One region of the Streptomyces sp. NPDC005963 genome, then DNA from elsewhere that is predicted to be linked to it. Evidence: riboswitches for the same ligand, from Rfam matches in the RefSeq annotation. Region 1 holds a riboswitch; each other region holds the start of a gene.
What was found. Region 1 has a riboswitch for cyclic di-AMP ahead of ABZ348_RS05855 (C40 family peptidase). Riboswitches for the same ligand answer to the same signal wherever they lie in the genome.
Positions count from the first base shown of each region.

Region 2: it holds a riboswitch for cyclic di-AMP, as region 1 does, so the genes downstream of both, ABZ348_RS11245 (M23 family metallopeptidase) here and ABZ348_RS05855 (C40 family peptidase) in region 1, are expected to answer to the same signal.
Region 3: it holds a riboswitch for cyclic di-AMP, as region 1 does, so the genes downstream of both, ABZ348_RS12680 (peptidoglycan DD-metalloendopeptidase family protein) here and ABZ348_RS05855 (C40 family peptidase) in region 1, are expected to answer to the same signal.
Region 4: it holds a riboswitch for cyclic di-AMP, as region 1 does, so the genes downstream of both, ABZ348_RS22725 (transglycosylase family protein) here and ABZ348_RS05855 (C40 family peptidase) in region 1, are expected to answer to the same signal.

Region 1 is NZ_JBEXVD010000002.1:593,701-601,488, reverse strand. It holds gene ABZ348_RS05870 (ATP-dependent DNA helicase) at 1-407, shown strand, start outside; gene ABZ348_RS05865 (NlpC/P60 family protein) at 439-1,488, opposite strand; gene ABZ348_RS05860 (hypothetical protein) at 1,745-2,098, shown strand; gene ABZ348_RS05855 (C40 family peptidase) at 2,321-3,361, opposite strand; cyclic di-AMP (ydaO/yuaA leader) riboswitch at 3,424-3,588, opposite strand; gene ABZ348_RS05850 (ATP-binding cassette domain-containing protein) at 3,913-5,553, opposite strand; gene pcrA (DNA helicase PcrA) at 5,900-7,788, shown strand, end outside.
Region 2 is NZ_JBEXVD010000005.1:358,925-366,712, reverse strand. It holds gene lhgO (L-2-hydroxyglutarate oxidase) at 1-829, shown strand, start outside; gene trmB (tRNA (guanosine(46)-N7)-methyltransferase TrmB) at 997-1,749, shown strand; gene ABZ348_RS11250 (PrsW family intramembrane metalloprotease) at 2,039-3,334, shown strand; gene ABZ348_RS11245 (M23 family metallopeptidase) at 3,695-4,720, opposite strand; cyclic di-AMP (ydaO/yuaA leader) riboswitch at 4,732-4,888, opposite strand; gene ABZ348_RS11240 (PP2C family protein-serine/threonine phosphatase) at 5,241-6,368, opposite strand; tRNA gene ABZ348_RS11235 (tRNA-Met) at 6,598-6,671, opposite strand; gene ABZ348_RS11230 (TipAS antibiotic-recognition domain-containing protein) at 6,856-7,605, opposite strand; gene ABZ348_RS11225 (sigma-70 family RNA polymerase sigma factor) at 7,671-7,788, opposite strand, start outside.
Region 3 is NZ_JBEXVD010000006.1:312,598-320,385, reverse strand. It holds gene ABZ348_RS12695 (STM4012 family radical SAM protein) at 1-751, shown strand, start outside; gene ABZ348_RS12690 (STM4011 family radical SAM protein) at 760-1,623, shown strand; gene ABZ348_RS12685 (SGNH/GDSL hydrolase family protein) at 1,756-2,520, opposite strand; gene ABZ348_RS12680 (peptidoglycan DD-metalloendopeptidase family protein) at 2,750-3,751, opposite strand; cyclic di-AMP (ydaO/yuaA leader) riboswitch at 3,755-3,940, opposite strand; gene ABZ348_RS12675 (tyrosine-protein phosphatase) at 4,351-5,163, shown strand; gene ABZ348_RS12670 (DUF6126 family protein) at 5,374-5,565, opposite strand; gene ABZ348_RS12665 (XRE family transcriptional regulator) at 5,625-6,245, opposite strand; gene ABZ348_RS12660 (aspartate aminotransferase family protein) at 6,310-7,728, opposite strand.
Region 4 is NZ_JBEXVD010000018.1:31,538-39,325, reverse strand. It holds gene ABZ348_RS22750 (NAD(P)/FAD-dependent oxidoreductase) at 1-183, opposite strand, end outside; gene ABZ348_RS22745 (Ppx/GppA phosphatase family protein) at 517-1,431, opposite strand; gene ABZ348_RS22740 (DUF501 domain-containing protein) at 1,502-2,035, opposite strand; gene ABZ348_RS22735 (septum formation initiator family protein) at 2,153-2,623, opposite strand; gene eno (phosphopyruvate hydratase) at 2,921-4,207, opposite strand; gene ABZ348_RS22725 (transglycosylase family protein) at 4,800-5,501, opposite strand; cyclic di-AMP (ydaO/yuaA leader) riboswitch at 5,506-5,679, opposite strand; gene ABZ348_RS22720 (transglycosylase family protein) at 5,945-6,928, opposite strand; gene ABZ348_RS22715 (cytochrome P450) at 7,041-7,788, opposite strand, start outside.

The DNA of each region.
Region 1 (7,788 bases):
TGCGGGCGCTTGAGCAGGCGGCGAGCGCCGACCGCGGGTGCAAGAAGCACGAAGCGGTACGGCACGCGCTGAAGTCCGCCCTGCTGTGGGCGGACCTTCAGCCCACGGACTCCCCGATCGTCGACGTCAGTTGTGTCACGGAGGGAGGCACGTTCCTCTACGAGGCGCTGGGCGCCGGCCGTTCCAGCTATGCGGACCTCCGCTCGGGAGCCACCCGTCTGCTGGAGATCAACCACACCTTGCCCGAGCAGGCCGACGGCCTCTACCTCGTGCTGTGCGAACCGCCCGCGGAGGACTGGTCCGCCGACACCATTCGCGATGTCTTCGACGTCCACGTCCTCTGGCGCAGTCCTCAAGGGTGGGGCGGCCAGCACGCGGCGGCGGCCTTGAACTCTCCCGAGGTCTGACGTCCGCCCCGGAGCGCCGCATCGCTGGGTGTCACCCGGGGCGGGTGGCTCCTGCGAACGGCATCTCGTCGATCGGCGCGATGCGGACCGACGAGCCGGGCCGCGGCGCGTGGATCATCTTGCCGTCGCCGATGTAGAGCCCCACATGGCTGATCCCGGAGTAGAAGAAGACCAGATCGCCCGGGGCGAGCGCGGATCGCTGGATGCGGGTGCCGGAGTCGATCTGACCGTAGGTGGTGCGCGGCAGGCGGACGCCGGCGGTCTGCCAGGCGGCCCGGGTCAGCCCCGAGCAGTCGAAGGCATCGGGCCCGGTCGCACCCCAGACGTACGGTTTCCCGATGGCCCCGCGGGCGAAGGCGATCGCTCGGGCGGCGCGGTTCGTCGGGGTGCTCGCGGTCACGGGCGCGACGGTCGCCGCCCGTGGGGTTCCCGGAGCGGAATCCCGGTCGACGTGCAGCGAGCGCAGGGTGCCGAGGAGGCGTTGGGCGGCTGCCAGCTTGCCCTGCAGGGTCGCCTTGTGCCGCGCCTGCGCGTCCTCGTGGGTGCGGAGCGCCACGCTGCGGCGGCTCGCCTGCTTCCGTAGCGCCGCGACGTCCTTCGCCTGCTGTTCCGCGGACGCCACGGTCGCTGCCTGTCGGTCGCCGATGTGCGCGGCGAATGCGGCCCGCCGGAGGTACTCGTCCGGGTCCGAGGTGAAGGCGACCGCAAGACCGGGTGCGACGCCCCCGGTCCGGTGCTGCGCGGCGGCGATGGAGCCGAGGAGCCGGCGGGTGGTGTTGAGCCGCTCAACCTCGCGTACGGCCGCGTCCCGCAGCTGGTCGAGCGCCATGTGTTCCCGGGCCACTGCCTGCCGAGCCAGCTCCTGGCGCTCCGCCGCGGCCGTGGCCTCCCGCTGGAGACTGTCGACCTCGGCCCTGAGCTGTGCGGGGGTGGGTGCGGGGGCGGCCTGGCCGCTGCCCTGGAACGCGGTGGCGGTTGCGGTTCCGACGAGTGCGAGAACGCCGGCCGTGCGGACGGCTGAGCCGGTGAGCAGATGCTGCTGGGACTTTCGGGGCTTGCGGTGCTGATGATGCGCGGCCACGAGAGCGTCCACGTCCTTCCGTGAGGCCGGTCGGGGGGAACCGGAGGCGGGAGGTCGCCTGGGCCAGGACCGTATGCCCGAGATGACGGAAGAAGGGGGCCATGGGCTGAATGTGGTTGAAGCTGTCTGTCTCGCACCTATTTCTGGAGTGGTTCGCCCGATGGGTGTGACCCACTTCGTACCCCCATGACCGATACGGCGAATGAGGTACACCTGACCCGAGGGTGGTGATATGGGGAGGGTTAGGCTCCGCCCCATGGACGTACTCATCAATGTCTTCGTCGCGCTGCACATCATCGGTATCGCTTCTCTCCTGGGTGGATTCCTCACCCAGATGAAGTCGATATCTACTGGTACCGCACGTTTCACCCCGGCCATGCTGCACGGCGCGCTGACCATGCTGGTCACCGGCGTCGCACTGGTGGGCCTCAACCAGGCCGACGGCGAGACCGTGAACAACATCAAGATCGGCATCAAGATGGCGGTGCTGGTCGTGATCCTGGGGCTGGTGTACGTCAAGCGGGACGAGGAGACCGTCGAGAAGGGGCTGTTCGCCGCCGTCGGCGGACTGACGGTCGTGAATATCTTCATCGCCACCGTCTGGACCTGACGGCCCGCGGCACTCACGGCAGCGAGCCGCCCGCACCCCAGAAAGACCCGGTCTGCGAGGGCAGCCCTGCCGGAACGGGCCGCCCCGGTCCGCCCGACCGGGACGGGCCGACCCCTTCGGACCGGCCGGAACAGGCCGAACGGACCGGCCGGACCATGAGGTCGTGATCAACCGGAGCAGAACGATGGAAGCGGTCCGCGCGACGACGGACCCGCCGCGGCGTCAGGCCGGTCGGACGATCCCCCGGATCGGCATGGTGTAGATCGACTCCTCACGCACCTCCACGTGGTGGTCCACCCCCGGCTGCGGCGCGTGGATCATTCTGTCGCCGCCGACGGAGATGCCCACATGGCTGCTGTCGTCATAGAAGAAGACCAGATCACCGGGACGCAGTGCGCCCATGTCCACCTGCCGGCCGACATCTGCCTGCTCCCGGGCGGTACGGGGGAGGTCCACCCCCGCCGTTCTCCACGCGGCCCGGGTGAGCCCCGAACAGTCATAGGAACGCGGTCCCGTCGCACCCCGCACATAGGGCTTGCCCAACTGGGCCCGGGCGAAGGCGAGCACCCCGTCCGCAGGAGCCGCACCCCAGGCCGAGCCGGGGTGCTGCTGACGCTGCCGCTCCAGACGCTTCAGTTCCGCTTCCTCCGCGGCCCGGGCCATCGCCGTGTGTCTGGCCTCCTCCTGGGAGATGCGCCACGCCTCGGCGGCCATCTCCTGTTCGACGGCCGCGAACCGCGCTCTGGTCTCGGCGTCTCCCCGCCACAACAGGGAGCGCGCCTCGGCCAGCTTCGACTGCACCTGCTGCTTTCCCGTACGGAGGGCGCTCGGGGGGCGGGGGAGCGAGGTGGGCAGGCCGGTCGCGAACGGCGGTTCGGTGGGCCCGGTCGATGGGGCCGTCCCGTCGACGGTCGCGCCGCGCTGCCCCTCGTCCGGCCCCGCCGAGAGGTCTCTTCGGGTGCCGTCGGATACGGTCGCCGCCTCGCCGTGCTGCGCCCCTGCGGAACCCAGGGCTCTGCCCATCTGCCTGAGGCGCTCCGCGCGCCGGGCGTAGGCCGACCGCAACTCCTCGACCTCCCGGCGTTCTTCGGCTGCTGCCTGCTGTGCCGCTCCCCGGGGGCGGGTTTCCGAACCGGCCTTTCGGTAGAGGGCGTCGATCTTCTGCTGGACTTCCTCCACGGAGGGCGTCCGGTCATCCGCCGCCTGCGCGTCCTGCGCCGGGAGGAGCCCGACGGAAGCGATGGCTGCCGTGGTGAGCCCCACGGCCGTTGAGGGTTTTACGTTGCGACTTCGGGCCTTGCGATGCGACACCAAGGGCCGGCATCTCCTTCTTCCGTAGGTCGCCTACCGGGTTGGCTGGAGGGCTCGGGCGGACGGAAGCGCCCTACGGGCCTGCGCACGAACAGGCCCGATTCACCCCGGTGCTGCACGGTGGTTCCCCGGCTCCGGTCTCCCATGGGGGTGGAGACCGAATGCGGCGTGGCTGCCCGATCGGCGTGGATCGCCGCAGTGGTGCGGGCTGCCTGAGCCAGCACGCTAGCCAAACCGTGTGGCTGCTGTGAAGATTGGTGTTCGATTTGTCCGATACATTTTCGTGACCTTTTCATTCGGTGTGCCGTCGAGCTCGGATGATTACCTTTCGCATCCGTATCGGTTCCAGGAGTGACCGAACGTGGCCTTCTGCGGTATTTGTGCAGGCTGAAGCGTTCGATCGGGCGACCGAATCAGGCCAGGGCGCCCACAGCCGACGCCTATGGGCCGCGATCGGGATGCGCGACGGGCCGAGACGAGACGCGACGGGCCGGGACTGCTGTCTAACACCCCGGCTCCTCGACCAGCCCCTCGGTCAGCCCCTCACCGTCCAGGCTCCACCAGCGGGTGATGTCCAACTCCCCGAGGAACGCCCGGTCATGGCTGGCGACGATCAACGCGCCGCGATAGCCGGCCAACGCCTGGGTGAGCTGGGTGACGCTGGCGAGGTCGAGACTGTTCGTGGGTTCATCCAGCATCAACAACTGCGGAGCGGGGTCGGCCAGCAGGAGCGCAGCCAACGCGGCCCGAAGGCGTTCACCCCCGGAGAGCGTCCGCACCTGCTGCTCGGCCCGGGCGCCCCGGAAGAGAAAGCGGGCCAGCTGGGCCCGGATCGCGTTGTCGGTCGCGGTGGGCGCCAACCGGGCCACGTTCTGGGCGATCGTACGGTCGTCGTCGAGGACGTCCAGGCGCTGCGGCAGATGGCGCATCGGTACGTGCACGGACACCGGGTCCGCCGCATCCACCCCGACCGGGGTGAGCCCTCCGCCGATGGTGCGCAGCAGCGTCGTCTTGCCCGCGCCGTTCCCGCCGAGCAGGGCGATGCGTTGCGGCCCGTGCACGTCGACGGCATCGATCACCGCGCCCGTCCGCAGCCTCAGCCCCCGCAGGCTCAGGACGCTCCGCCCCGGGGGCACGGCCGTGGCGGGCAGGTCGAGCCGGATGGTCGAGTCCTCGCGCACCTGCGCCTCGGCCCGGTCCAATCGCTCCCGCGCCACAGTCAGCCGCTCCTCGTGGACGCCGCGCTCCTTGCCAGCCGCGACCTGGGCCGAACGCTTCTTGGCCTGCATGGTCGTCTTGTCCAGCCGGTTGTCCGCATACATCTTCTTCCCGTACCGGACACTGCGGGCCCGCCGCGTCTGGGCCCGGTCCAGCTCCCTCTTCTCCCGTGTCACCTGCGCCTCGGCGGCCTGGACCATACGGGTGGCGGCCTCCTGCTCGATGGCGATGGCGCTGCGGTAGGCGCTCAGGGCGCCCGTGAAGACCCGTACCTGCGAGCTCCGCAGCTCGGCGATCTGATCCACCCGTTCCAGCAGCTGCCGATCGTGGCTGACGACGATCACCGTGCCGGCGTGGCCGTCGAGGGCCGTCGACAGACGTCGACGGGCGGCCCGGTCGAGGTTGTTCGTCGGCTCGTCCAGCAGCAGCACCCGTGGACGGGCCAGCAGGAGCGCGGCCAGCGACAGCAGTACGGCCTCGCCGCCCGAGACCTCGCCCACCGTGCGATCGAGCCCGATGCGGCCGAGGCCGAGCTGGTCCAGGAGGGCCAGGGTTCGCTCCTCGACGTCCCAGTCGTCGCCGACGGCGTCGAACAGCTCCGGGCGGGCGTCACCGCCTTCGATGGCGTGCAGGGCGGCGCGCGTGCCCGCGATGCCGAGGACCTCGTCCACACGCCGTCCGGTGGCCAGCGTCAGATCCTGCGGGAGGTATCCGACCTCCCCTTCGACCCGGACAGTGCCGCTCGTGGGAGTGAGCAGACCGGCGATCAACCGGAGCAAGGTGGACTTGCCGCTGCCGTTGTCGCCGACCAGCCCGGTACGGCCGGTGCCCAGCGCACAGGACACCTCGGCGAGCACGGCGGTGCCCTCCGGCCAGGCGAACGACAGACGGGAACAGACGACGGAAGCGGGAAGGGGACGAGACATCAGCGGATCTCCACCATCGACGAGCCAATAGGGCTGCACAGGGAGATGCCGTGCACCGCGGACCACGGCACAGGGGGAGAACGCAGAGGGGAGATCGCCGGACGAGGGGAGCGTCGGCTCCCGGGCAGCTCGCTTCTGAGGTCGCGCTCGTGCACACCGGAAGTGCGGGGCACGGCATCTCGAACCTCAGCGACGCAACGGCCTCTCCTCACGGCGACAACAGATACGCGAGCGACGCTACACGGCCGCCAGGGCCCCGCCAACGCAATTCTTCGCCGCCCGTGACCCCCCGGATCGGCCGGTGCGGGCCCGGGTTGTCAGTGGGGCGGCCTAGACTCGGAGAGCGATGAGCAGCCTCTTTGACGAAGACTTCTTGGCGAACCTCCAGCACGCCGCGCAGGAGCCCCCGCCGCCCGAGGACCACGACGGCCATGAGGACCCCGAGGGCCACACCCGGGAGGAGATCCCCGACGATCTCTTCCAGGGTGCCTTCGACGTACCCCCCGCCCGGGACGCGTACCACCGGGACGGCGCGCCGCGCACCGTGGTGGACCCGGAGGCCCTCCTGGACGGGCTGAACGACCAGCAGCGAGCCGCCGTCGTGCACACGGGCTCCCCGCTGCTCATCGTCGCCGGTGCGGGTTCGGGCAAGACCCGGGTTCTGACGCACCGGATCGCGCATCTGCTGGGGAGCCGTTCCGTGCACCCCGGGCAGATACTGGCGATCACCTTCACCAACAAGGCCGCCGGCGAGATGAAGGAGCGCGTCGAGCAACTGGTCGGGCCGCGCGCCAACGCCATGTGGGTGTCCACCTTCCACAGCGCCTGCGTCCGCATCCTGCGCCGCGAATCCAAGAAGCTCGGTTTCACCTCGTCGTTCTCGATCTACGACGCGGCCGACTCCAAGCGGTTGATGGCCCTGGTCTGTCGCGATCTCGACCTCGATCCGAAGAAGTTCCCGCCGAAGTCGTTCAGCGCCAAGATCTCCAACCTGAAGAACGAGCTGATCGACGAGGAGACCTTCGCCGACCAGGCGGGTGACCAGTTCGAGAAGACGCTCGCCGAGGCGTACCGGATGTACCAGGCGCGGCTGCGCGAGGCCAACGCCCTGGACTTCGACGACATCATCATGACCACCGTGCATCTGCTCCAGGCGTTCCCGGATGTCGCCGAGCACTACCAGCGGCGGTTCCGGCACGTCCTCGTCGACGAGTACCAGGACACCAATCACGCCCAGTACACGCTCGTACGCGAGCTGGTGGGCCAGGGGTACGAGGACCTCCCGCCCGCCGAACTCTGCGTCGTGGGCGATGCGGACCAGTCCATCTACGCCTTCCGCGGGGCGACGATCCGCAACATCCTCCAGTTCGAGGAGGACTACCCGAACGCGACGACGATCCTGCTGGAGCAGAACTACCGCTCCACACAGACGATCCTTTCCGCAGCCAACGCCGTCATCGAGCGGAACGAGAGCCGTCGCCCCAAGAACCTGTGGACGAACGCCGGCGCGGGCGCCGAGATCACCGGTTACGTCGCCGACACCGAACACGACGAGGCCCAGTTCGTCGCCGACGAGATCGACCGCCTCACGGACGCCGGGGACGCCAAAGCGGGCGACGTCGCCATCTTCTACCGGACGAACGCCCAGTCCCGGGTCTTCGAGGAGATCTTCATCCGGGTGGGACTGCCGTACAAGGTCGTCGGCGGAGTGCGCTTCTACGAGCGCAAGGAAGTCCGGGACGTACTCGCGTACCTGCGGGTGCTGGCCAACCCCGAGGACAGCGTCCCGCTGCGCCGCATCCTCAACGTGCCCAAGCGCGGCATCGGCGATCGCGCCGAGGCCATGGTCGACGCCCTGTCCCTGCGCGAGAAGATCACTTTCCCGCAGGCGCTGCGAAGGGTGGACGAGGCGTACGGCATGGCGGCTCGCTCGGCCAACGCCGTCAAGCGGTTCAACGCACTGATGGAGACGCTGCGCACGATCGCCGACTCGGGCGCCGGGCCCGCGGTCGTGTTGGAAGCGGTGCTGGAGCAGACCGGCTATCTGGCCGAACTCCAGGCGTCGACCGATCCGCAGGACGAGACCCGCATCGAGAACCTCCAGGAACTCGCGGCCGTCGCGCTGGAGTTCGAGCAGGCCCGAACCGAGGACGAGGGCGCGGGCACCCTCGCCGAGTTCCTTGAGCAGGTCGCGCTGGTCGCCGACTCCGACCAGATCCCCGACGAGGACGAGGA
Region 2 (7,788 bases), on a different contig from region 1:
TCCGGCCCAGATCACCGAGTACGAACCGGAGGTGCGCGGTCTCGCCGCGATCCACGTGGAGACGACGGGGATCTGCGACTACGTCGCCGTGGCGGATCGCCTGGGGCTCGAAGCCGCACAGAGCGGCGCCGAGATCCGCTGCGGCGAAGAGGTCGTGGCGATCGACCGCAGGCCGTGGGGCGTGGCGGTGAAAACGGCCTCGGGATCCATCGTCAGAGCACGCGCGATGGTGAACTGCGCGGGGCTGTACTGCGACCGGTTGGCGCGCCTCGCGGGCGACGACCCCGAGATGCGGATCGTCCCCTTCCGAGGGGAGTACTACGAACTGACCGACCCCTCCCTCGTACGCGGACTGGTCTACCCGGTGCCGGACCCGGCCTTTCCGTTCCTGGGAGTGCATCTGACGCGCGGCGTCGACGGTGGAGTACACGTGGGGCCCAATGCGGTGCCGGCACTGGCCCGCGAGGGCTACGACTGGTCGACGGTACGACCTCGGGAGCTGGCCCAGACGCTGGCCTGGCCCGGCTCCTGGCGGATAGCGGGCAGGCACTGGCGGTACGGGGCCGGCGAACTCCACCGCTCCTGGTCCACCCCGGCCTTCACCGCCGCGGTCCGCCGGCTCCTGCCGGCGATCACCGAAGCCGGGCTGCGCCCCACCGCGGCGGGGGTCCGGGCCCAGGCCGTGCTGCGTGACGGCACCCTCGTGGACGACTTCCTGATCAAGGAGTCCGCCCGTACGGTCCATGTGCTGAACGCCCCCTCCCCGGCGGCGACGGCTTCGCTGCCCATCGGCCGGGAGGTGGCCCGGAGGGTACTGGCGCAGCTGTGATCTCCACCACAGCTGCGTGGAGCGGATGCGATGGCCCGTACCCGCCCGGGAGCGGCGATCCCCGCCCGGGTCCGGGGCGGCTCGTCGACGACAGGGGTCAGCCCGGGTCGGGCACGTAGAATCGGCTCATTGTGTCCGAGCTTCGCCACCAGAACCCCAGCGCTCCCATCCCCGTTCGCGACCGCAGCGCGGCGCGATTCCCCGGTGGGCCCGTCGCCGACCCCGCCGGCTCCCACCACGAGCGGCGCATCCGCAGCTTCCAACCGCGGCGCAGCCGGGTCACGACGGGGCAGGGCGATGCGTTGCAGCGGCTGTGGCCCTCTTGGGGCCTGGAGATCGACGGGCTTCGGGTCCTCGATCTGACGGAGGTCTTCGACGGGCTGCCGGTGGTCCTGGAGATCGGTTTCGGGATGGGTGAGGCGACCGCACAGATGGCCGCCGCCGACCCCGGGACCGGGATACTCGCCGTCGACGTGCACACGCCCGGGCAGGGAAACCTGCTGGGTCTCGCGGAGCGGAACGGACTGTCCAACATCCGAGTGGCCAACGGTGACGCGATCATCCTCCTCCGGGAGATGCTCGCCCCGGACGCCCTCGACGGAGTGCGCGTCTACTTCCCCGACCCCTGGCCCAAGTCCCGGCACCACAAGCGGCGGCTGATTCAGCCGGAGTTCCTCTCGCTGGCGGCCCGGAGGCTCAAGCCCGGCGCGGTGCTGCACTGCGCGACGGACTGGGAGCCCTACGCCGAGCAGATGCTGGAAGTGCTGTCGGCGCACCCGGACTTCGAGAACACCCAGCAGGACGGCGGGTACACGCCCAGGCCCTCGTTCCGGCCGTTGACGCGTTTCGAGTCCCAGGGGCTGAACAAGGGACACGTGGTCCACGACCTGGTGTTCCGCCGGGTCGAACAGGACGCTTAGGGCCTTCTCGTCCCTTCTGGTTGCCCGCTTCCGGGTGCTGGTTCCTGAAACGGCATCGCCAGGTGTCACCGCCCGTCGTTAGGGTCGTTGGGTGTCCGAGCCGCTCCCCCAGCACCAGCAACCACATCAACCGCCCCACCCCACCGCCCATCCGCCGCCCCGTCCGCACTGGGGTCCGGATGCGGGCCCCCCGCCCGGATCCGCTCCCCCGTACGCCCGCCCCGCGCCGATCGGCGACCCGTACCCGGCCGGTCGTCCTGTTGCGCACCCCACCGGGCAGGGGCCAGCGGTGCCCGCGTACGACCCGCGGCAACCCGTCTTCGACGCGGTACCCGATCGTGCGCGCTGGCGCTACAAACCGCGCAGCGCCTCCCGGCTGTGGCAGAGCAAAGCGGTCCGAGCCGGAATCGTGATCACCCTGCTCGCCCTCTGCGCCCTCGTCATCCTGGCGCTGGTCCGCGAACAGACCGGGCCGGAGGGCTTCCTCGTCGGGCTCGGGCTCGCCACCCTTCCCGTACCCCTGTTGCTCGCCGCCTTCCGCTGGTTGGACCGGGTGGAACCGGGACCCTGGCGGAATCTGATCTTCGCCTTCGCCTGGGGCGCCTTCGCCGCCGCGCTCGTCGCCATCACGGCGAACACCTTCGCCACCCGCTGGATCGCGACCGCCACCGCGGACCCCGCCGGTGCGGACACCTGGGGAGCGACCGTCGTGGCTCCGGTGGTCGAGGAGAGCGCAAAGGCCGTGGCGATCCTGCTGATCTTCATCTTCCGCCGCCGTGACTTCACCGGGATCGTCGACGGCGTCGTGGTCGCGGGCTTCACGTCGACGGGGTTCGCCTTCACCGAGAACATCCTCTACCTCGGCAACGCCTTCGGGGAGGACCAGGCGCTCGGCTCATCGGGCTTCACCTCGGTGACCGCGGCGACCTTCTTCGTACGGATCGTCATGTCGCCCTTCGCCCACCCCCTCTTCACGGTGCTGGCCGGCATCGGCTTCGGCATGGCGGCCCTCGCCACCCGCCGCCAGCGAATACGGCGGATCGTGCTGCCCCTGGTGGGGCTCGTCCTCTCGATGGGAGTGCACGCCCTGTGGAACGGCTCGGCCTCCCTGTTCGGACCGTGGGGCTTCTACGCGGTCTACGGAGCGTTCATGGTGCCCGCCTTCGCACTGCTGACCTGGCTGACGATCTGGACGCGCCAACGGGAACTGCGCACCATCGCCACCGAATTGCCCGCGTACGCGACCGCGGGCTGGCTCGCGCCCGCCGAACCGCTCGCCCTGGCCTCCATGAAGGCGCGCGGCATGGCCCGGAACGTGGTCCGACGCGCACAGGGCCCGGCCGCGGCGCACGCGGTCGCGGAGTACCAACGGTTCGCGACATCGTTGGCGTTCCTGCGCCACCGGGCCCGGCGGGGCGCGGCGGGTGCCGACTTCGTCGCCCGCGAACAGGAGTTGTTGCACCACATGTGGGAGCGCAAGGCGGTGGCGAGCCCGGCGCTGACCCATGCGGCACGGGCGACCGGCAAGGTGTGGGTGCCTCCACCGCACCGCGACTACGAGGGCTACAACCCCTATCGCGCCTGAACGGCGCGCGAAGGTCCCACCGACACGGTCCGCGCGCGAATCGCCCATCAACATCGACGGGCCGGGCTCCCCACGGCGGTGCGGCCCTCAGCGGTGCCCGAGACGGAAAAACCGGCAGCCCTGGCGTCGGGGGGTGTGCGCCAGGGCTGCCGGAGTTCAGTTGCCGGCCGTGCGAGCCGGTGCGTACGCCTTGAGGATGGCGGACGGAGCTTGAGGAGACCTTGTGCCCGACTGGGGCGGGCGGCCGTGGCCGCGCCGCTCATCGGGACGGATCGGGCACCACGGCGCGATCCGCGAACCCGTCCGCATCCACGGGGCGTTCGATCCCGCAGACACGGACACAGTCACGGGAGCTGTGGTTCAGACCCTCAGACCCTTGCCGCGCAGCCAGGACAGCGGGTCGATGTCCGAACCGCCGGCGGTCTTGACCTCAAGGTGGAGGTGCGCGGCGCTGACGTTGCCGGTGGCGCCGACGCGACCGATCATCTCGCCCGTGCCCACCTTCTGACCGGCGCTCACGTTCAGGGACGACAGGTGCGCGTACATGACCTCGGTGCCGTCGTTCAGCTTGAGGATGATCTGGTACCCGTACGCGGAGCCTGACCAGCCGGCCGACTTGATGGTTCCGCTGGTGACGGCCTTGAGCGGGGTGCCGGACGAGGCCGCCATGTCGAGGCCGGTGTGCTGGCCCGAGGACCACATCGGACCGGACTGACCGTAGGTGGCCGTGATGCGGTACGAGGAGAGGGGGAGCGAGAAGCTCTTGGCCAGCTTGGCGATGCGCTCGGCTTCGGCCTTCTTCTTGGCCTCCGCCTCGGCCTTCTTCTTCGCCTCGGCCGCCTTCTGCTTGACCTCTTCCGCGGCCTTCTTCGCGTCCGCTGCGGCCTTCACCGCGGCGGCCTTCTCAGCCGCCTTCTCAGCCGCGACCTTGGCTGCCGCAGCGGCGTTGGCCTGCTGCTGCTCCGCCTGCTGGAGGATGCGGGAGCGCAGTGCCTCACCGGCACCGGACTGCTCGGAGCCGACTTCCTGCCCCGCGAGTCCCATCGCCGCGTACGAGGCGGACTGGTCGACCTCGGGGGCGTCGTCGGACGTCAGAGAGTCGGGAAGGCTCTCGGAGATGGCGTCGGGAAGGGATATGGAGACGGCGGGCTTGTTCTGCGCGGTGGCCATGCCACCTGCACCGACCGCCGCGATCACACCGACACCGAGCACCGTGGAGCTACGGGCGAATCCGCCCCGCTGCTTCATGACCCGGTGCTTGTGACGACCGCGCGGGCGGACCGTCTCGGCGGTGGGGTTCCACTCGCCGGTGGAGCGGGCTGCACCCTCTTCACTGAAGACGCCGGATTTGAACGGTGCTTCCGGGGCAGGACTGTTAGACGCCACTGAGGCGTGCTCCTTTCCTTCCTTCTCGCCTACCGGGTTAGCTGACGGGTTCGGAGCAGGAAGGTCTCCTACGAGCGTCTTCGACCGCGAACTGCACGGCAGAATATGCCCGATTCACCCCAATTAGTGGTTCCCCGGTTCCCTTGCGGAATTCGGCGCATGAGCACGGCGCCGTCCTGACGACGGCTGGGACGACCGCGCTGCGTTATCGAACGTTAATAGACACCTGGACTTTATTCCAAGCTCTTCTGAGTGATCTTTAATCTCTTTGCCACAGACTTAACCGGACACAAGCGGCCGGATTCGGGCGACTTGAACGTGCCGGGGTATGCATCATCACCCTGACTGTTCGTCAAATGTTATGCGCATGGCTCCCCTTCAATCACGGAGAGTGCGCGAGCTTGTTGCTGCCCTCTTCTCGTGGCAACCCGATCGGCTGGAGGCTCGCAACCGAATATCGGTCCGGGATCGGCCAGGTGCATCCAAGCAGCACCCGCCCGGGGCGCCCGAGTGCTCGGTCTCAAGGACCGCGCTCCCGCCGCTGCGCGCGCCCTTCCGCCGGCCTGGCCACCGCCAGCAGCGCCATGTCATCGACGCTGCCGCCTCCGGTGTGCCTGCGGACATCGTCGAGGAGGGCGTCCAGGAGTTCTCCCGGGCCCGGGAACTGCCGTCCGTTGAGCCGCTCGGCCGGGTCGTAGAACAGTCCCGCCCCGTCCCGTGCCTCGGAGAGGCCGTCGGTGTAGAGCAGCAGGGTCGCGCCCGGCGGCAACGGGTACTCCTCCGCCCGATCGGGCCAGGACCCCAGATCGCCCATCGACAGCGGAAGGGAGGGCTCGGTGGGCGGGAGACCTTCCAACAGGCCGTCCGGGTGGAGCAGCAACGGCTCGGGGTGTCCCCGGTTCACCATGCGGACGATGCCCGCCCCGCGCGGGATCTCCGCGAGCACGGCCGTGGTGAAGGTCTCCTTGGCGTCGAGGCTCTCCCTCCGGTTAGCCTCGCGCGTCAGCGCGCGCTCCAGCCGCTGGACGACCCCCTCCAACGAACTCTCCTGCTCCGCCGCCTCCCGGAAGGCTCCGATCGCCACGGCGACCGTCTCCACCGCCCCCAGCCCCTTGCCCCGCACGTCCCCCACCACCAGCCGTACGCCGTGCGGCGTCTCCTGCACGGCAAAGAGGTCACCGCCGATGAAGGCGTCCTCGACCGCGGCCTCATACCGCGCGGCGACCCGCAGACCGCCGATGTCCTCCGCGGGGGTGGGCAACACCGCCCGCTGGGCGGCTTCGGCGATCACCCGGGCGGACGCCAACCGCTCGCTGCTGCGCTGGATCACCCAGTTGATCAGCAGCGCGAGACCGGAGACCGTGACCACCGTGATCATCTCGGTGTATGTGGTGGGCTCGGCGAGCGTGTCCTTGGCGTAGTGGAGCCCGATGACCCCGACCATGGCCGCGCCACCCGTCAGCAGGGTCGACAGCCAGGAGAAGAAGGGGGCGGCGAACAGCGGAGCCGCCGCGAACATGGGCGCGGCGGTGAACATCGGCGGGGTCAGTGCATCGAAGACCACACCGCCGACGATCATCAGGACGGGCAGCGTACGGACGAAGCGCCAGGTGCCCAATCCGAGGTGCTGTTGCTCCTGCTGCCCCAAGACTGCTCTCCTGCCCGGTCCGCCCACGGCTGCGGACACGGTTCCCGCGCCCCCCTCATGCTGGCCGCAACCGGGTCGGGTGGCGAGCCGCCGTCGTCCAACCGGGCGATGCCCCCATAAATGCGACGACCGAATGCGACCGGATCCGACGGCCGCCCACGAACGCAAAGAGCACGGGAAAATGCATTAGCCCGGCACTCAAAAGAGTGCCGGGCTAATGTCTTACTAGTAGCGGGGACAGGATTTGAACCTGCGACCTCTGGGTTATGAGCCCAGCGAGCTACCGAGCTGCTCCACCCCGCGCCGTTGAACACAACCTTACGCTATCCGGAGCAAGATCAACTCCAATAGTGACGAGGGTCTGCCGCGCGCCGGGGAGAACCGGTACGGACGGCAGCATTCCGTCCGCCATCCGCCTAGCTTCCCCGGAGCGCCGACCCGATTCTCCGTGCCCGGTCATCGCCAGGATGCGTCCGGTTCGCCGTGCTCAGTCATCGCTGAGGTGCCGCTCCCCGTACGCCCGCATCGCATCGCGAACGAACGCCGCCGTCCCCGTTCCGTGCCGGTCGTAGGTGGCGGTGAACCGCGCGTCCGCCACGTACATGTCCCCCAACCCGATGAAGTGGGACTTCGACGGCGCCTCCACCAGCGAAAGCCACTCGTACTGCCGCCGGGCGATCGCCTGCACCGCATCGTCCTCGGCGGCCAGTCCGTCCCGGAGCGCGCGGGCGAAGTCCTCGGCGATCGAGGTCTGCTGCGCCATGAACCCCTTCCGCTCCTCGTCGGTCAGGGCACGCCACCACTGGTCGCCCCTGCGGTACGCGTCCCGCCCCCAGCGCTCGGACACCTCCTGCTCGTACTGCGTGTGGTCAAAGCCGTCGAGCACGTCCTCGGCCATGAGTTCCTCCCCTGACTCGGTCTTGTGGAGGGTGGTCCGCACCGAGGCGATCTGGCGCCCGATGCGTTCGCGTTCCCGCTCCAGCAGCCGCAGGTGCGTCCGCAGGGCAGCCGCGGTGTCCCGCTGGCCCTCCAGCACCTCGGCGATCGCGGGCAGCCCGAGCCCCAGTTCGCGCAGCAGCAGGATCCGCTGGAGCCGGACGAGTTCGTCCGGACCGTAGTAGCGGTAGCCGTTGCTGCCCACACGGGTGGGTTCGAGCAGACCCAGCTCGCCGTAGTGCCGCAGGGTGCGGCTCGTCGTCCCGGCGCGCCGGGCGATCTCTTGGATCGACCACTCCATGTCCAGAACGGTAGAACTTGACGTTGCGTAAAGGTCAAGCCGGACATCTCTGCCCGTTCCGGAGTTCAGGACGGCAGCCGGGACGCCCTGGTGCGCAGATAGCGGGCCTCGGGCTCGCTGAGGGTGCGACCCGCCGCGCGCAGATAAGCCGCCCTGGCCCCTTCGGCATCACCCGACTGCTCC
Region 3 (7,788 bases), on a different contig from region 1:
CTACGGCATCGACGGTCAGACCGAGGACAGTTGGCGTCGCTCACTCGATGCCGCGCTCGCCTGGCGGCCCGAGGAGCTCTACCTCTATCCGCTCTATGTGAGACCGCTGACCGGTCTGGACCGACGCACCCCGAGCGGTAGCGGAACGGAAGCCACCCCGCAGGGCACGGCCGGTGACGCCGCCTGGGACGAGCAGCGGCTCCGGCTGTACCGGCACGGCCGCGACCACCTCGTCGACCAGGGCTACGAGCAGGTCTCGATGCGGATGTTCCGCCGGCCGGACGCACCCGCCCAGGGCGCGGACGACTATGCGTGCCAGACCGACGGGATGATCGGGTTGGGCTGTGGAGCCCGTTCCTACACGTCCGAGTTGCACTACTCCTTCGACTACGCAGTACGGCCCGGGGAAGTGCGTTCCATCATCGACGACTACACGCGGACCGAGGACTTCGACCGTGCGGAGTTCGGCTACCGCATCAATGTGACGGAAGCCCGCCGCCGTCACCTCCTGCAATCCCTGCTCCAGGCCGAGGGCATGGACACGGCCGACTACCGGGAGCGGTTCCAGTGCGATCCCGCCGATGACTTCGCCGCAGAGTTGAACCGCTTCACCGCACTCGGTTGGTTGGAGCCGCACACATCGGGTCGGCTGAAGCTCACCCCGGAGGGGCTGGCTCATTCGGACGCACTGGGGCCGGAGCTCTTCTCCCCCACGGTACGGACGGCCATGGCACGGTACGAGTCGAAGTGAGCGGCCCCATGGATCTGACACTGCTCTACCGCGGCCCGCTGGCCTCCTGTGACTACGACTGCCCCTACTGTCCCTTCGCCAAGCGCCGCGACACCCCGGAGCAACTGCGCACCGATCGGGCAGCGCTGGAACGATTCACCACCTGGGTGTCCCATCAGCGCGACGATCGGTTGTCGGTCCTGTTCACACCGTGGGGCGAAGGGCTTGTGCGCTCCTGGTACCGACGTGCCCTCATCGAACTGTCCCGGCTGCCGCAGGTGCGTAGGGTGGCGATCCAGACCAATCTCAGCTGCCGCACCGACTGGCTCGCCGAAGCCGACCTCACCGCTCTCGCACTGTGGTGCACCTACCATCCAGGGCAGACCCCCTACGAGCGGTTCCTCGGCAAGTGCGAGGAGTTGGCCCGACTCGGCGTCCGGTTCAGTGTGGGCATCGTCGGCGTACCGGAGCACCTCGACCACGCGCGTCAACTGCGCGCAGCACTGCCCGACCACATCTACCTCTGGGTCAATGCGGCAGAGGGCCACACCTACTCGGACGCCGAAGCGGCCAAGTGGACGGACCTCGACCCCCTCTTCTCCTACAGTCGCCGTGCCCACCCGTCCGCCGGGCTGCCCTGTCGGACCGGGGAGTCGGTCGTCTCCGTCGACGGCGACGGCACGGTACGGCGCTGCCACTTCGTCGCCACGGAGTTGGGCAACCTCTACGACGGTTCCTACCGCGAGGCGCTGCGTCCGCGCCCGTGTCCGCTGGCGGTGTGCGACTGCCACATCGGCTATGTGCATCTGGAGTCGCTTCCGCTGTACGACGTCTTCGCCGGAGGGGTGCTGGAGCGGATCCCGGCCTCGTCCGCCCCTGCTCGGAAGGGATGAGTCCGTCGAGGGGACCTCGCGGTACGGGGACGGGGCCGTCACATCGATCGTCCGGTCCCGCAGTCGTTGCCACGCGCGGACCTGGTACGGAACCGCCCAGGGTTCCAGCAGCCGGGTGGGGGCGTCGACCGTCTACAGCGGTAGCAGATCGGGCCGTTTGGCTTCGATGTGGTCGCCCGAACTCTCGCCGCGCAACCTGCGGCCGATCCAGGGCGCCAGATGCTCGCGCGCCCAGTAGATGTCGTCCCGTCGCACCTCCAGCGTCCCGCGCCGCGGTAGCGGGGGCCAGGGCTGGTCGGGGTCGGTGGTGACATCGAGTCCCAGCACCTGGGCGGCGCGCACCGCCACCCGGGCATGTCCTTCGGGCGACAGATGGAGCCGATCGGTGTCCCAAGCACGCGGGTCCTGGACCGACTTCAAGGACCAGAGGTCGAGTACCGGACAGCCGTGGCGGTCGGCGATCGCCCGGACATGGGCGGTGTACGTGGCGACCTTGCCTCGCAAATGACGCAACACGGGCATTCTCCGGGTGTCGAAGCCGGTGGTCACCATCACCGTGCCCACCGCGCTCGTGAGGTCCGCGATCGCCCGCTCCAGACGCTCGGCGACGTCGTCGGGGTCGCTGCCTGGTCGGATGATGTCGTTCCCCCCTGCACAGAACGTCACCAGATCGGGGGCGAGTTCCTTCGCGCGGGGCACCTGTTCGGCAACGATCTGGTCGAGGAGCCTGCCGCGTACGGCGAGGTTGGCGTAGCGGAAGGTGTGTTCTGGCATTCCGTCACCGAGGAGTGCGGCGAATCGATCCGCCCAACCGATGAAGGTTCCGTCCGAACCGGGGTCCCCGACCCCTTCCGTGAAGCTGTCGCCGATCGCCGCGTACGACGCGAATGTATTCATGCTCCCTGTTCCCGAATCGCCTGCCACGATCACTCATCTTGACCTCCGCGATGTGACCTACGCGACCGTAAGGAGGGGTTGACGCCGGGTGATCTATGCCACCAGGGAATCGGGGCGCTCAAGGGAATACACGGAAGTCCCCGTTTCGCGGCGACGAAACGGGGACTTCTCGGTGTTCATGGCACCGGGGGTCGTCGAGGACCTCCGGCGCCCGTGACGGGCGACTCGATCAGAGGGAGACGCCGTGCTGACGCAGGTACGACACCGGGTCGACGTCGGAGCCGTAGCCGGGGCCGGTACGGATCTCGAAGTGGAGGTGCGGGCCGCTGGAGTTGCCGGTGGAGCCGACCTGTCCGATCTGCTGGCCACCGCTCACGCTCTGCCCCGCGGAGACCGAGAGGGAGGACATGTGGGCGTACTGGGAGTACTTGCCGTCGGTGTGCTGGATGACGACCTCGTTGCCGTAGGCGCCGCTCCAACCCGCGGAGACGACGGTGCCGGGGCCGACCGACTTCACGGTGGTGCCGGTGGGCGCCGCGAAGTCGATGCCGGTGTGGTAGCCGCTGGACCACATGGCGCCCGAGATCCGGTAGGAGGTGCTGACGCCGACGCCCGAGAGCGGGCCGGTCCAGCCCGAGCCGGTGGCCTCGGTGGCGGAATCGTCGCTGGTGGAGGTCTGGGCGGCGGAGGACTGGGCGGCCGGAGCCGCAGCCTCCTTCTTGACCTCGGCCTTGGCTTCGGCCTTGGCGGGCCGCTCCTGCTTGGGCTCGGGCTGCGGCTCCGCCTTGCTCTTGGCCTTGGTCTCGGTCGGAGCCGCGGGCTTGCTCTCGGCGGCCTTGGACTCGGTGGCGGATGCGCCGCCGATGGTGAGCTTGAGGCCGGGGTGGATCAGCGAGGGGTTGTCGCCGACCGCTTCGCGGTTGTCGGCGTAGAGCTGCTGCCAGCCGCCGTCGACCCGGTGCTCCTGGGCGATCTTGGACAGGTAGTCGCCCGCGACGACCCGGTAGCTGACCGGGGTGGCGGTCCGCTCGGCGGGCGCAGCGGCAGGTGTGGCGGCGGCGTTCGCCGAGGCGACCACGGGGGCCGCGACGGGTGCGGTGCGCTCGGCGGCGAAGGCACCCGAGGCGCCCATCAGCGGCAGGGCGATGGCTGCGCCACCGGTGCCGGCAGCGACGAAACCGCGGGTGATGGTGCTGGTCCTGGTACGGCGGTGCTTACCCTTTGCGGGCATGGCGCATTTCCTCTCCGGCGCCTACGAGGTGAGCTGTCGGGTTCGAGCTGGAGATGCCCGGCCGCGCTTGTGCGCGACTTCACCCCAAGCCGTCCGGAAATCCGGGATCGGCGTACTACCTGGGTCCCCCGCTCCTGCCACGCGTGGATGTGGATGAATTCCGGTCGGCGGCAGGATTAGGCGATCCGTCCGGAGTTCCGTGACCGTAATCGAGCCCTCTTGAGGCAAACAAGCCGGGCCTTTTTCTGATCAATGACAAAGGTCATAGAGGGCAGAATTTCCCGTAACACTCCGTGGACGGCGAATGGCCAACTCCCCCACCGCTTTGGGAATCCTGTCACGCCCCACCGCCACTGAGGGTCACCACTATGATCCCGCTCACGAGATGGCCTTCGAACATTTAGCAGGAAGGACATCAAGCCACCGAAGCCCCCATTTCGGACAGAAGCATCTATTGCGCCAATCGCACAGAATGAGTGGAACAATCAGTTCTCAGGAGAGATCACACAACATGATCGTCTGACGAACGGATGTCGTATCGTCGAGAACACGCCAACGTCGGCGAGCGGCGCCGACGGCAGTGACCCTCAGGAGCCTCCGTGACGCAGCAGCTGCCGCAGGTCCCGTCGATCGAGCCGGAGCTGTCCGGGGTGCGAAACTTCCGGGACGTGGGCGGGCTCCCGACCCTGGACGGTCGTCGGGTGCGGCAGGGTCGACTGTTCCGCAGTGGCCACCTCGCCCATGCGACCGGAAGCGACGCGGCGTTCCTGTCCTCCCTGGGGCTCCACACCATCTTCGACTTCCGCAATGCGGCGGACATGCTGCTCGAAGGTCCGGACATCGCCCTCCAGGGCGTACGCAACCTCAATCTCCCGCTCAGCGACCCGGCGGACGGTGCGGAGTTCTGGCAGATGGTGCGCGACGGGGACATCGAGCAGTTGCGGTCCATCCTGGGAGACGGCCAGGCAGCCGCACGAATGTCCGACACCTATCGGATGATCATCAGGGACCGCACCGACGAGCACAGCAGGGTGCTGCACGCCCTCGCCGAAGACAGCGTTCCCGCCCTGATGCACTGCGCTGCGGGCAAGGACCGGGCGGGGCTCTCCATAGCCGTATCGCTCCTGGCGGTCGGCGTGGAGCGGGACGCGATCGAAGCGGACTACCTGAAGTCCAACGACCCGCACCGTCGGTATCGGGTGCGGCGCAGCGACGAATCACCGGCCGGGATGTCACCGGAAGTGATGGAGTTGCTCAGCCCGCTCTTCGACGCGCGGAGGGAGTACCTCCACACCGCGTTCGAAACCATCGACCAGACGTGGGGCGGCACCGAGCGCTATCTCACCGAGGGGCTGCGGATCACTCCCGAGACACGGGAGCGGCTGCGCCATCGACTCCTCGACGAGGTCTGACCTGCACGGTAGACGTCGGGCGGTACGGGGTGGAAGCGCCAGGAGCTGGGACGTTCGTCCGCTGCCGGCACTCGTGGACCCCTCGTCGCTCGACGATTCCCCGTGGGTCGTCAGCCGCCGAAAGCGGGACCGGGACCCATGAGGCCCCCTTGAGAACCCTTGACGTCCTCGGCCGGCTGCGTCGGACTACTGCGCCCCCATGAGCGGTCGCTACTTGGCGCCCATCTCGAAGAGGAGGTAGAGGAAGCCCGCGAACACATGGCCGGCGATCAGATAGGCGAAGAGGCGCACCCAGATCCCGCGCGGGAACCGGCCGTTCTCCTTGCCCTTCTTGGTCGCTGCGGCGTGGGCGGCGGCGCTGTCGGCGACTGCGTTCTCGGGTGCGGTGGGGTTCTCTGACATGACGGTCCTCTCGACTTCCGGTCTTTCCGGGGCTCGTTCCGGGCAGGCGCTCGGCTGGATCAGATGTGCGGATAGAGGTCGGGGCTCTGGAGCAGGGTGTGGACGAACAGCATCTCGGCGCCCTCACGCGTGGCCGCGGCGATGCGGTGCGGGGTGAGGGAGTCGTAGTGCGCACTGTCGCCGGGTCCCAGTTCGTGCACGGCCTCACCGAGGCTGAGGCGAAGTCGCCCGTCTAGGACGTAGAGCCACTCCTCGCCCGGGTGGACCCGTACCAGTTCGCCCTGGGCGCCGTACGGGACTATCAGCCGTAGCGGCTGCATGGCCCGCCCGGGCGTTCCGACCTGGTGGTACGTCCAGCCGTCGGCCATGGCGGGCTCGCGGACGCCGGCCCTGATGACCGGGTCGCGCTCGGGTGCGAGCTCGCCGAGGAGCTCGGCGATGGTCGTACCGTAGATGCGGGCCAGGGAGAGCAGCATCGGCAGCGAGGGCTGGCGGCGGCCGGTCTCCAGGCGGGACAGGTGCGCGGGTGAGAGCCCGGCGCGCTGGGCCGCTGCTTCGAGGGTGAGCCCCCGCCTGCGGCGCAGGTCGCGCAGTTGCGGCGCCACGTCCGGCAGCTCGGCCGGTGGCTCTCCGACCCGGGTTCGAAGGTCCGGGGGGTGGCCCCCGGGAGGACTCTGCATGGGTCCATTGCGCCAGGAAAGTACCTCTGAGGCAAGTTTCGTGCCTCAGAGGCAAAAAGCCAGCTCAGCGGTTGGCTACGGCCTGCTTGACCAGGGTCCTGCCGAAGTCCCACATCAAACCGCCCCCGGCGTGGGCGTCCTCCATGACCGCGGTGAAGCCGGCCAGGAACCGGTCCACCTCGCGCTCGCCGATCGTCAGGGGAGGAATCAATTTGATCACCTCCATCCGGTCCCCGGAGACCTGGGTCAGGATCCGGTGCCGTTCCAGCAGCGGGACGGCCACCATCTGGGCGAACAGGCCCTTGCGCGCGGCTTGCAACACGGTCCAGCGGCTGCGCAGGGCCAGGGATTGGGGGCGCCCGAACTCGATCCCGATCATCAGTCCCCGCCCGCGCACCGCGTGCAGGAACTCGTAGCGACCCACCAGTGCGGCCAGCCGGGACCGCAGCAGGTCCCCGGTCGCCCGGGCGTTGGCCACGATCTGCTCATCCTCGATGACCGAGAGGACCGCGAGACCGGCCGCCATCGCCTGGGCGTTGGAGCCGAAGCTCGCCGAGTGCACCAGCACCCGGTCCATGGAGGAGTAGACCTTCTTGAAGATCCAGTCCTTGCCGATGGTCGCCCCCACCGGCACATAGCCACCGGAGAGCGCCTTCGCCACGCACACCAGGTCGGGTTCCACCCCTTCCTCGTGCTGATGGGCGTAGAAGTCACCGGTCCTCCCGAGACCGGTCTGCACCTCGTCGACGATCAGCAGCGCCCGGTGTCGGTGGAGGAGCTCCTGGGCGGCGCGCAGGAAGCCCGGCGGGGACTCGTGGACGCCCTTCCCCTGGATGGGCTCCACGATGAGGGCGGCCACATCGCCCGTGCGCAGTTCCCGTTCCAGCGCGTCGAGGTCGCCGAGGGCGATCGCGGTGTCGGGCAGGAGCGGGGCGAAGCCATCGCGGAAGCCCGCTTCCCCGTTGACGGAGAGGGAGCCGGTGGTCAGCCCGTGGAAGGCGTGGTCACAGTAGAGGACCCGTGGGCGTCCGGTGGCGTACCGGGCGAACTTCAGGGCCGTCTCCACCGCCTCCGTGCCGCTGTTCCCGAAGAACACCCGATCGAGATGGGGGCTGTGGGTGAGGAGCTTCTCGGCGAGCAGTCCCGGCAGGGGCGGGCAGTCGAAGCGGGTCAGGTCCGCCAACGAGGCGTCGAGCACGTCGTGCATCGCCTTACGGACGACGGGGTGGTGGCGGCCGAGCCCCATCACTCCGAAGCCGGCGAGCATGTCGAGGTAGTCCCGCCCCTCGGCGTCCCAGAAGTACGCGCCTTCGGCCCGCTGGTAGACCTTGTCGAATCCGATGGTCCGCAACATGCGCGGGAGTTGTGGGTTGAGGTGGCGTTCGTGCAGGGCGTAGCGTTCGGCGCCGCGGGCGGCGAGCAGGGCCGTCAGGTCGAAGCCGGTGGGGCGCGACCCGTTCGCCGCGGACGGCGGATCGGTCATGGGGTGGTCTCCTTCACTGGCGGCGCCGTGGGGACGGAACCGACACCGACCAGGTCGGTC
Region 4 (7,788 bases), on a different contig from region 1:
CGGCGAAATGCTGCCGGCAGCTGCTTCGGGCAGGAAGGGCTGGTACGTCATGTAAGAGCGCGGGTCGACGACCGTGACGGTCGCCTCGCCGTACCGCATCTTCTTGAGAATGCGGCGCGCCGCATACAGACCTACGTACCCCCCGCCAACTACGAGGATCCTGGGACGCTCCGTGGTGCTCATGCCATCGAGTATCCACCCCACCGACATGGGGTGCTCGTGAGCCCCTTCACAAGGAGTAGGTCCACCTCTGCTACACTGCGCGCCCCCGTGATCGAGGTCATGCACCTTCCAGGGAACCACAGCACCTTGGTGATCGTTGGGAACCGCCTGTGAGCTGGCCCTTAAAGCCGGGCGGCCAAGAAACCACTGAGCTGGTTCATCTGACGGAAACACCCCCTCCGAGGGCCGCCACCTTCCATTCGAGGCCCAACAGCCCCTCAGAGGCGGCTTTTCGGCCGTCAACCGCGCCCATCAGGACCCTTTTCCTTGTGAAGAACTTCACGAACTTCATTTCTAGGCGACCGACCAGGCGATCCCATCGAGGATGTCGTGCTCGCTGACCACCACTTCTTCGGCCCCGATGCGCTCCATGATGGCCAGCAGCACACAGGCGCCGGCGACGATGACGTCCACGCGCCCCGGGTGCATCACGGGGATCGCCGCCCGCTCGTCGTGGGTGGCGTCGATCAGCTTCTGGACGATGGTCCGCACCTGCTCCACGGGGATCCGCGCGTGGTGGATCGCGGTGGAGTCGTAGGCGTCCAGGCCCAGCGCGATGCCGGCGACCGTCGTCACCGAGCCGGCCAGGCCCACGAGGGTGCGCGCACCCCGGAGCGGTACGGTCCGCTCCGCGAGGTCGAGCGCCGCTTCGATATCGGCCCGGACCGCCGCGATCTCCACCGGGGCCGGCGGGTCGCTGCGTACGTGCCGCTCGGTCAGCCGCACACAGCCGATGTCCACCGACCGGGCGGCCTCGACCCGCTCCCGGCCGATGACGAACTCCGTCGATCCACCGCCGATGTCCACCACCAGCCGCTCCTCGTGCCCGGGGAGCTCCTTCGTCGCGCCGGTGAAGGAGAACTCGGCCTCCTGGTCACCGCTGATGACCTCCGGCTCCACGCCGAGGACATCCAGCACCCCGCGCACGAACTCGTCCCTGTTCTCGGCGTCCCTGGATGCCGAGGTGGCCACGAAGCGCAGCCGCTCCGCGCCATGCTCCTCGATCACCGCCGCGTACTCGCGGCAGGCGGCGAAGGTGCGCTCCAAGGCCTCGGGCGCCAGCCTGCCGGTGCGGTCGACGCCCTGACCGAGCCGGACGATGGTCATCCGACGGTCGAGCTCCACCAACTGCCCGGTGGCGGGGTCCGCATCGGCGACGAGCAGACGGATGGAGTTGGTACCGCAGTCGATCGCGGCGACGCGGGTCATACGGGCTCCTCGGAGGATCTGAAGGAATCCAGAAAGATCTATGGAATGGGGTCGAGCCGGAGGGGAGGGTTCAGCCGGCTTCCGGGGGTGCGCAGGGCGTGACGCACGGTCCCTTGCGCCACCACTCGGGCAGCAGGGCGATCGTCTCGTCCCCGAGCGGGTTCACCCCGGGGCCCGCCGCGAGCGAATGCCCCACCAGGACGTGAAGGCACTTCACCCGGTCCGGCATGCCGCCGGCGCTGGGGAAGCCCTGGAGCACCTCGATGGCGTCGCGGCGCCGGATGTAGTCGTCGTGGGCCGCGCGGTAGGAGGCCGCGAGTTCGGGGTCGCTCTCCAGCCGCTCGGTCATCTCCTTCATCACGCCGTTCGCCTCCAGCGTGCCGATGGCGGATGCGGCCCGCGGGCAGGTCAGGTAGTACAGCGTCGGGAAGGGGGTGCCGTCGGGCAGCCGGGGTGCGGTCTCGACGACATCGGGTTGGCCGCAGGGGCAGCGGTGCGCGATGGTGCGCAGTCCGCGCGGCGGCCGGCCGAGCTGCTCCTTGAACGCGGCGATGTCCGCGTCGGTGGGCTCGGTCGGGTCGGTGTGGGGAGGAGGGGTTTCCATGCCTGCCTTGGATCTAACGGTTCTTCGGTCTCACGGGTTGGACGATCTCGGGGTGAGCGTTGCAGCAACGGACGCGTCCGGGGGCGCCGCGACGTACCAGGTTCGCAGATGCCCGCGTCAGCCGCGGTCCGCGGAGTCGACGCCGTCCCAGACGTTGGAGTACCAGGGCCGGTCGGCGGCGTCGTCCCGGCCGCGTTCCTGCTCGGCGTTCTCGGGGTCGATCATCGTGTATCCCCGCTCCCCCGGCAGCACATAGTGCAGGTGCTCCCGGGCGAGACGCCGGATGTACGCGTCGTCCTGGAGGCGCGCCTTCTCGTCCCGCAGGCGTTCGACGTGCTGCTCGGCCTCGGCCATGCGGTCGCGCTGGTCGGACATGTCGCCGCGCTGGGACACGTACTGGCGCATGGGATAGGCCAGGGCGACGATCAACGAGCAGACCACGAGGGCGAGGAAGGCCGCCCGCCCGGTGAGCCGGGACCTGCGGGCCTGCCGCTTGGTCTGGGAGCGGTAGACGCGGGCGGCGGTCTGCTCGCCGAGCAGCCGCAGTCTGGTCGCGGTGGAGAACCGGTCTCGATTCTTCCCGGCCATGTCGTCCCGCCTCCCCTGCTCCGTGACCCGTGTCGTACGGCTGCCGCCCGGACGCGTCCGCCGTACGGAATCGCCCGTTCCGTACGACGGGTGCGTACGGAGGTGGTGGGCGGCGCCGTCGGGTGCCGCCGGGGTCTGTGGGCCCGCCATGTGCCTACGTCCCCGGACACGGTACGGGACCGTGGCCGGGGACGTAGGGAGACTGGCGGGGCAGCGACCGATCCGGCCGCTGCCCACGACCGACGACACCTCAGCGTGCCTCAACCCGTGCGGCGGGGCTGAGGTCGCCGCAGGCGATCAGTCCTTGAAGCGGGGGAACGCGCTGCGCCCGGCGTACACCGCGGCGTCGTCGAGGATCTCCTCGATGCGCAGCAGCTGGTTGTACTTGGCGACGCGCTCGGAACGGGCCGGGGCGCCGGTCTTGATCTGACCGCAGTTGGTGGCTACGGCCAGGTCGGCGATGGTCACGTCCTCGGTCTCACCGGAGCGGTGGGACATCATGCACTTGAAGCCGTTGCGCTGGGCCAGCTCCACGGCGTCCAGCGTCTCGGTCAGCGAACCGATCTGGTTCACCTTGACCAGGAGGGCGTTCGCGGCGGCCTCGTCGATGCCGCGGGACAGTCGCTCCGGGTTGGTGACGAACAGGTCGTCGCCGACGATCTGCACCTTGGTGCCGAGCTTCTCGGTGAGGACCTTCCAGCCCTCCCAGTCGTCCTCGAACAGCGGGTCCTCGATGGAGACCAGCGGGTAGGAGGCGACGAGCTCCTCGTAGTACTCGGTCATCTCGGCGGCCGAGCGGGACTTGCCCTCGAACTCGTACTTGCCGTCCTTGTAGAACTCGGACGCGGCGACGTCGAGCGCGAGCGCGATGTCCTTGCCGGGCGCGTAGCCGGCTTCCTTGACGGCCTCAAGGATGAGGTCGAGCGCGGCCCGGTTGGAGTCGAGGTTCGGCGCGAAACCGCCCTCGTCGCCCAGGCCGGTGGACAGGCCCTTCTGCTTCAGGACCTTCTTGAGCGTGTGGTAGACCTCGGTGCCCCAGCGCAGCGCCTCCGAGAAGGACTCGGCACCGATCGGGGCGATCATGAACTCCTGGATGTCCACGTTGGAGTCGGCGTGCGAGCCGCCGTTCAGGATGTTCATCATCGGAACGGGCAGCAGGTGCGCGTTCGGGCCGCCCAGGTAACGGAAGAGCGGCAGGTCGGACGCCTCGGACGCGGCGTGGGCCACGGCCAGGGACACGCCGAGGATGGCGTTGGCGCCGAGCGAGGACTTGTCCGGGGTGGCGTCGAGGTCGAACATCGCCTGGTCGATCAGGCGCTGCTCGGTGGCGTCGTACCCGACCAGCTCGGGGCCGATCTGCTCGATGACGGCGAGGACGGCCTTTTCGACGCCCTTGCCCAGGTAGCGGTTCTGGTCGCCGTCGCGAAGCTCAAGAGCCTCGAACGCGCCGGTGGAGGCGCCGGACGGAACGGCAGCACGACCCGTGCTGCCGTCGTCGAGGCCAACCTCGACCTCGACGGTGGGGTTGCCTCGGGAGTCCAGGATTTCCCGGGCTACGACGACGTCGATGGACGGCACGAGCATCTCCTTCTGGGATGTGACGCGTGGGGTGCAGGGTCTCTTTGGCCTTGCGGCATGAGCCTAACCGCCGTGCGGGTGCCGTTCGTCGGATGCCCGCCCCCTGGGACGAAAAAGGGCCCTGATACGCCGGACTACCATCGGGTAGCGGGCGGGGCACTGCTGTTGTCGGCACGGTGCGGACTGCGTGCCAGGCCCGCGCGTGCGGCACGGACGGAGAAACCCCGGGCCGGCGCACATGGGGGGATGTGCACCGACCCGGGGTGGTTCGGGCCCCGGGGGGAAGGGGCCGAAGGCAGTTCACCGGGGTTGCTTCGGGCGTGGGGGCGGGTGGCCAGGAGAAGGAAGCCGACCCGGCTCGACGGCACTCGGCGAACTGCCGGGGTCCGCGGCGCCGATCCCGGGGGGAGGGGGATCGGCACGGAATCCGGGGCCCTCGTGCTCGGCGGCTCCACCGAAGCGGTCCGAGCACGGGGTTGTACGGGTGGGCCCGAGGGGCTTCGGTCGGTTGGCGCGGCCTCAGAGGGACTCTGCCCCATCAGGCCGGCGGCCGTCCGACCGGGAAGTCGGCTCCGGACGCACCCGTTCCGGTCGGGGCTCAGCCCAGGTGGAGCTGCTGGCCCACGTAGATGACGTCGGCGTCGCTGATGACGTCCTTGTTGAGCTCGAAGAGCTTCTCCCAGCCGCCGTCGACCTTCTCGGCTTCCGCGATCTTGCTCAGGGTGTCGCCGGCCTTGACCTGGTACTCGCCGTCACCCTTCTGGAAGCCCTCGGCCTTGGCGGGGGCCTCGGAGCGCTCGGAGCGGGTGGTGGGGACCTCGGCGCGCTGCTGCGGCTTGGCCTGCTCCTTCTTGGGCTCGGCCTTCGGCTGCTGCTTCTTGGGCTCCGCCTTGGGCTGCGGGGCCTCGGCCGCGCCGCCGCCGTACGGGGTGTTGGACAGGCCCACGCCACAGGACGGCCAGGCGCCCTTGCCCTGACCGGCGAGGACCTTCTCGGCGATCTCGATCTGCTGCGCCTTGGACGCCTGGTTGGCGGTGGATGCGTACTTCGTGCCACCGAACGCGGCCCAGGTGGAGGCCGAGAACTGGAGGCCGCCGTAGTAGCCGTTGCCGGTGTTGATGGACCAGTTGCCGCCGGACTCGCACTGGGCGACCTTGTCCCACTCGGAGGCGGTGGCGGCGCTGGCGGAGGTGGCGCCGATCAGCGGGGCGGCGACGGCGACACCGGTGACACCGGCGAGTGCCATCAGTCGGCTGGCCTTGCTGGGGCGGCGGTGCTTCGCCTTGCTGGAAAACAGCATGGAGTCTTCTCCTCACCGACGCCTACGAGGTGAGCTGTCGGGTTCGGGCCTAGTGAGTTGCCCGGCCGTGCGTCCTTGCGCACGGCTTCACCCCTAGCCGGTTCCCACCGTCGTCTCCAACGGTCGTTGCCGGCACTTACCTTGGGTCCCCCGCTCCTGCCTTCGGCGCTCTACGCGACGTGTACTCCCCCCGACCGACGGCAGGATTCGGCGTGACGGTCGACGGTGCCCGCGGTGGCGAGCGGTTCAGACCGTAGGCATGACTCTCCCCGATGTTCAAAGTCGAACATCGGGGAGAAATCGCCCATCTCATCAACAGTGCGCTTTGCGTTTCCGCAGGTCAGGCGCGGAACGCAGGATTCCGCTAGCCCCGATAAGCGAATTGCCGCAAAGAGACGCTTGTCTCACTTCGCCAAATCCGGACAAAGAGTGGCTAACAGCCTCTACTTAGCGGTGAGATCGAGGCTCTGACCAGGGTGAATGAGATCGGGCTCGTCGCCGACCGTCTCCTTGTTGGCCTCATAGAGGGCGGGCCAACCACCGGGCAGTTCGTTCTTCTCGGCGATCGCCCAGAGGTTGTCGCCGGCCTGCACGGTGTACGAGCCGGGAGAGACGCTGGCCGTGCCGGACTGCTCGGCGGTCGTGGCACCCGCGTCCGTGGTGCCGAGGTCGGAGCGGCTCCCCTCACCCCGGGAGGGATGGGCCTCGTCGGTCTCGCGCGGCGCCCCGGGGTCGCCGACCGGCTCGGTCGGCGCGGCCGAGCCCGTCGACTCGCTGGCACCGGTAGGCGCGGACTGCTCCGGGCTCGACTCCGTCGCCGCCTCGCCCCGGTGCTTTCCGGTGGACCCGGAGGGCTGCCCCGGGCTCGACTCCGGGGACGCGGCACCGGAACCGCTCGGCGCGCTCCCGGCCGGTGCCGGAGTCTTCGCGGGCGTCTTGGCGGGAGCGGTGCCCGTCGGAGCGGACGGCTTGGGGATCTCCGTGGGCTCGGCCGATGGCGTCGGCTGCGCGGCGGGCTTCGTCGGAGCGGTGGGGGCCTCGTTGGGATCGAGGACCACCTCGACCCCGGCGAGGGTCGCGCACGCCCTCCAGGGCCGGATGCCCTCGGAGTCGACGACCTTCTCCGCGATGGCCTTCTGCTGTGCGGGGGTGGCGAGGTCCGCGCGGGAGGCGTACTGCGTACCACCGAACGCCTTCCAGGTCTCCTGCGACATCTGGAGACCGCCGTAGAAGCCGTTGCCGGTGTCCGCGGTCCACAGGCCCCCGGTCTCACACTCCGCGACCTTGTCCCACGCGGTCGCTTCGACTGCCGACGCCGACGTCGCGCCGAGGAGCGGAATCGCGATGGCGGATCCCGTCACCCCTGCCGCGACGACGAGGGCAGGAGCTTGACGGGGTCGGCGATGTCGACCATTCCCGGAGAGCATGCGGTTGCCTTTCGCGAGACTGCTGAGGACGCGCAGAACGTAGCCGCACTCGAACGTCTGTCACAAGTCGATGCAGCTGAGATTACGTCATTGTCACGGTTTTGATGGCTCGTCAGATGTTTCGGGATGTGAACTCGACGGGAAGGGTTCGCAGCCCACGCATGATGAGCCCCCCACGCCAGCGCAAATCTGATGAATCCGCAGCCAGTTGCAGATCGGGGAGCCTGCGCAGCAGCGTGGCGATCGCGGTCTGGCCCTCCAGTCGTGCCAGCGGCGCACCGAGGCAGTAGTGGATGCCGTGCCCGTATCCGAGGTGCTGATTGTCACGCCGGGAAAGATCGAGGACGTTCGGCTCCTCAAAGCGGTCAGGGTCGCGATCGGCAGCCGCGAGCACCACCAACACCGGGTCGCCCGCGGCAATCCGCTTCCCACCGATCTCCAGTGACTCGGTGGCGAACCGCCAGGTGGCGAGCTCCACAGGACCGTCGTACCGCAGCAGCTCCTCAACTCCGGTTTCCAGTAGCCCGGTTTCCCCGGCAGCCAGGGACGCCTGGAGGCGCGCGCGCTGTTCGGGGTGGCGCAGCAGGGCGTAGACGCCGTTGCCGATGAGGTTGACCGTCGTCTCGAACCCGGCGAACAACAGGATGAAGGCCATCGCGGCGGCTTCGTTCTCCGTCAGGTGCTCGCCGTGATCGCTGGCCCGGATCAGGCCCGAGATCAGATCGTCCCCCGGATCTTCGCGCTTGCGATGGATCAGCTCGGCCAGATAGGTCCGCATCTTCTTGACCGACCGGGCGACCCCGCCGCGCGGCCCGCCGCCGTGCCGGATCATCATGCCGGCCCAGTCGCGGAAGTCGTCC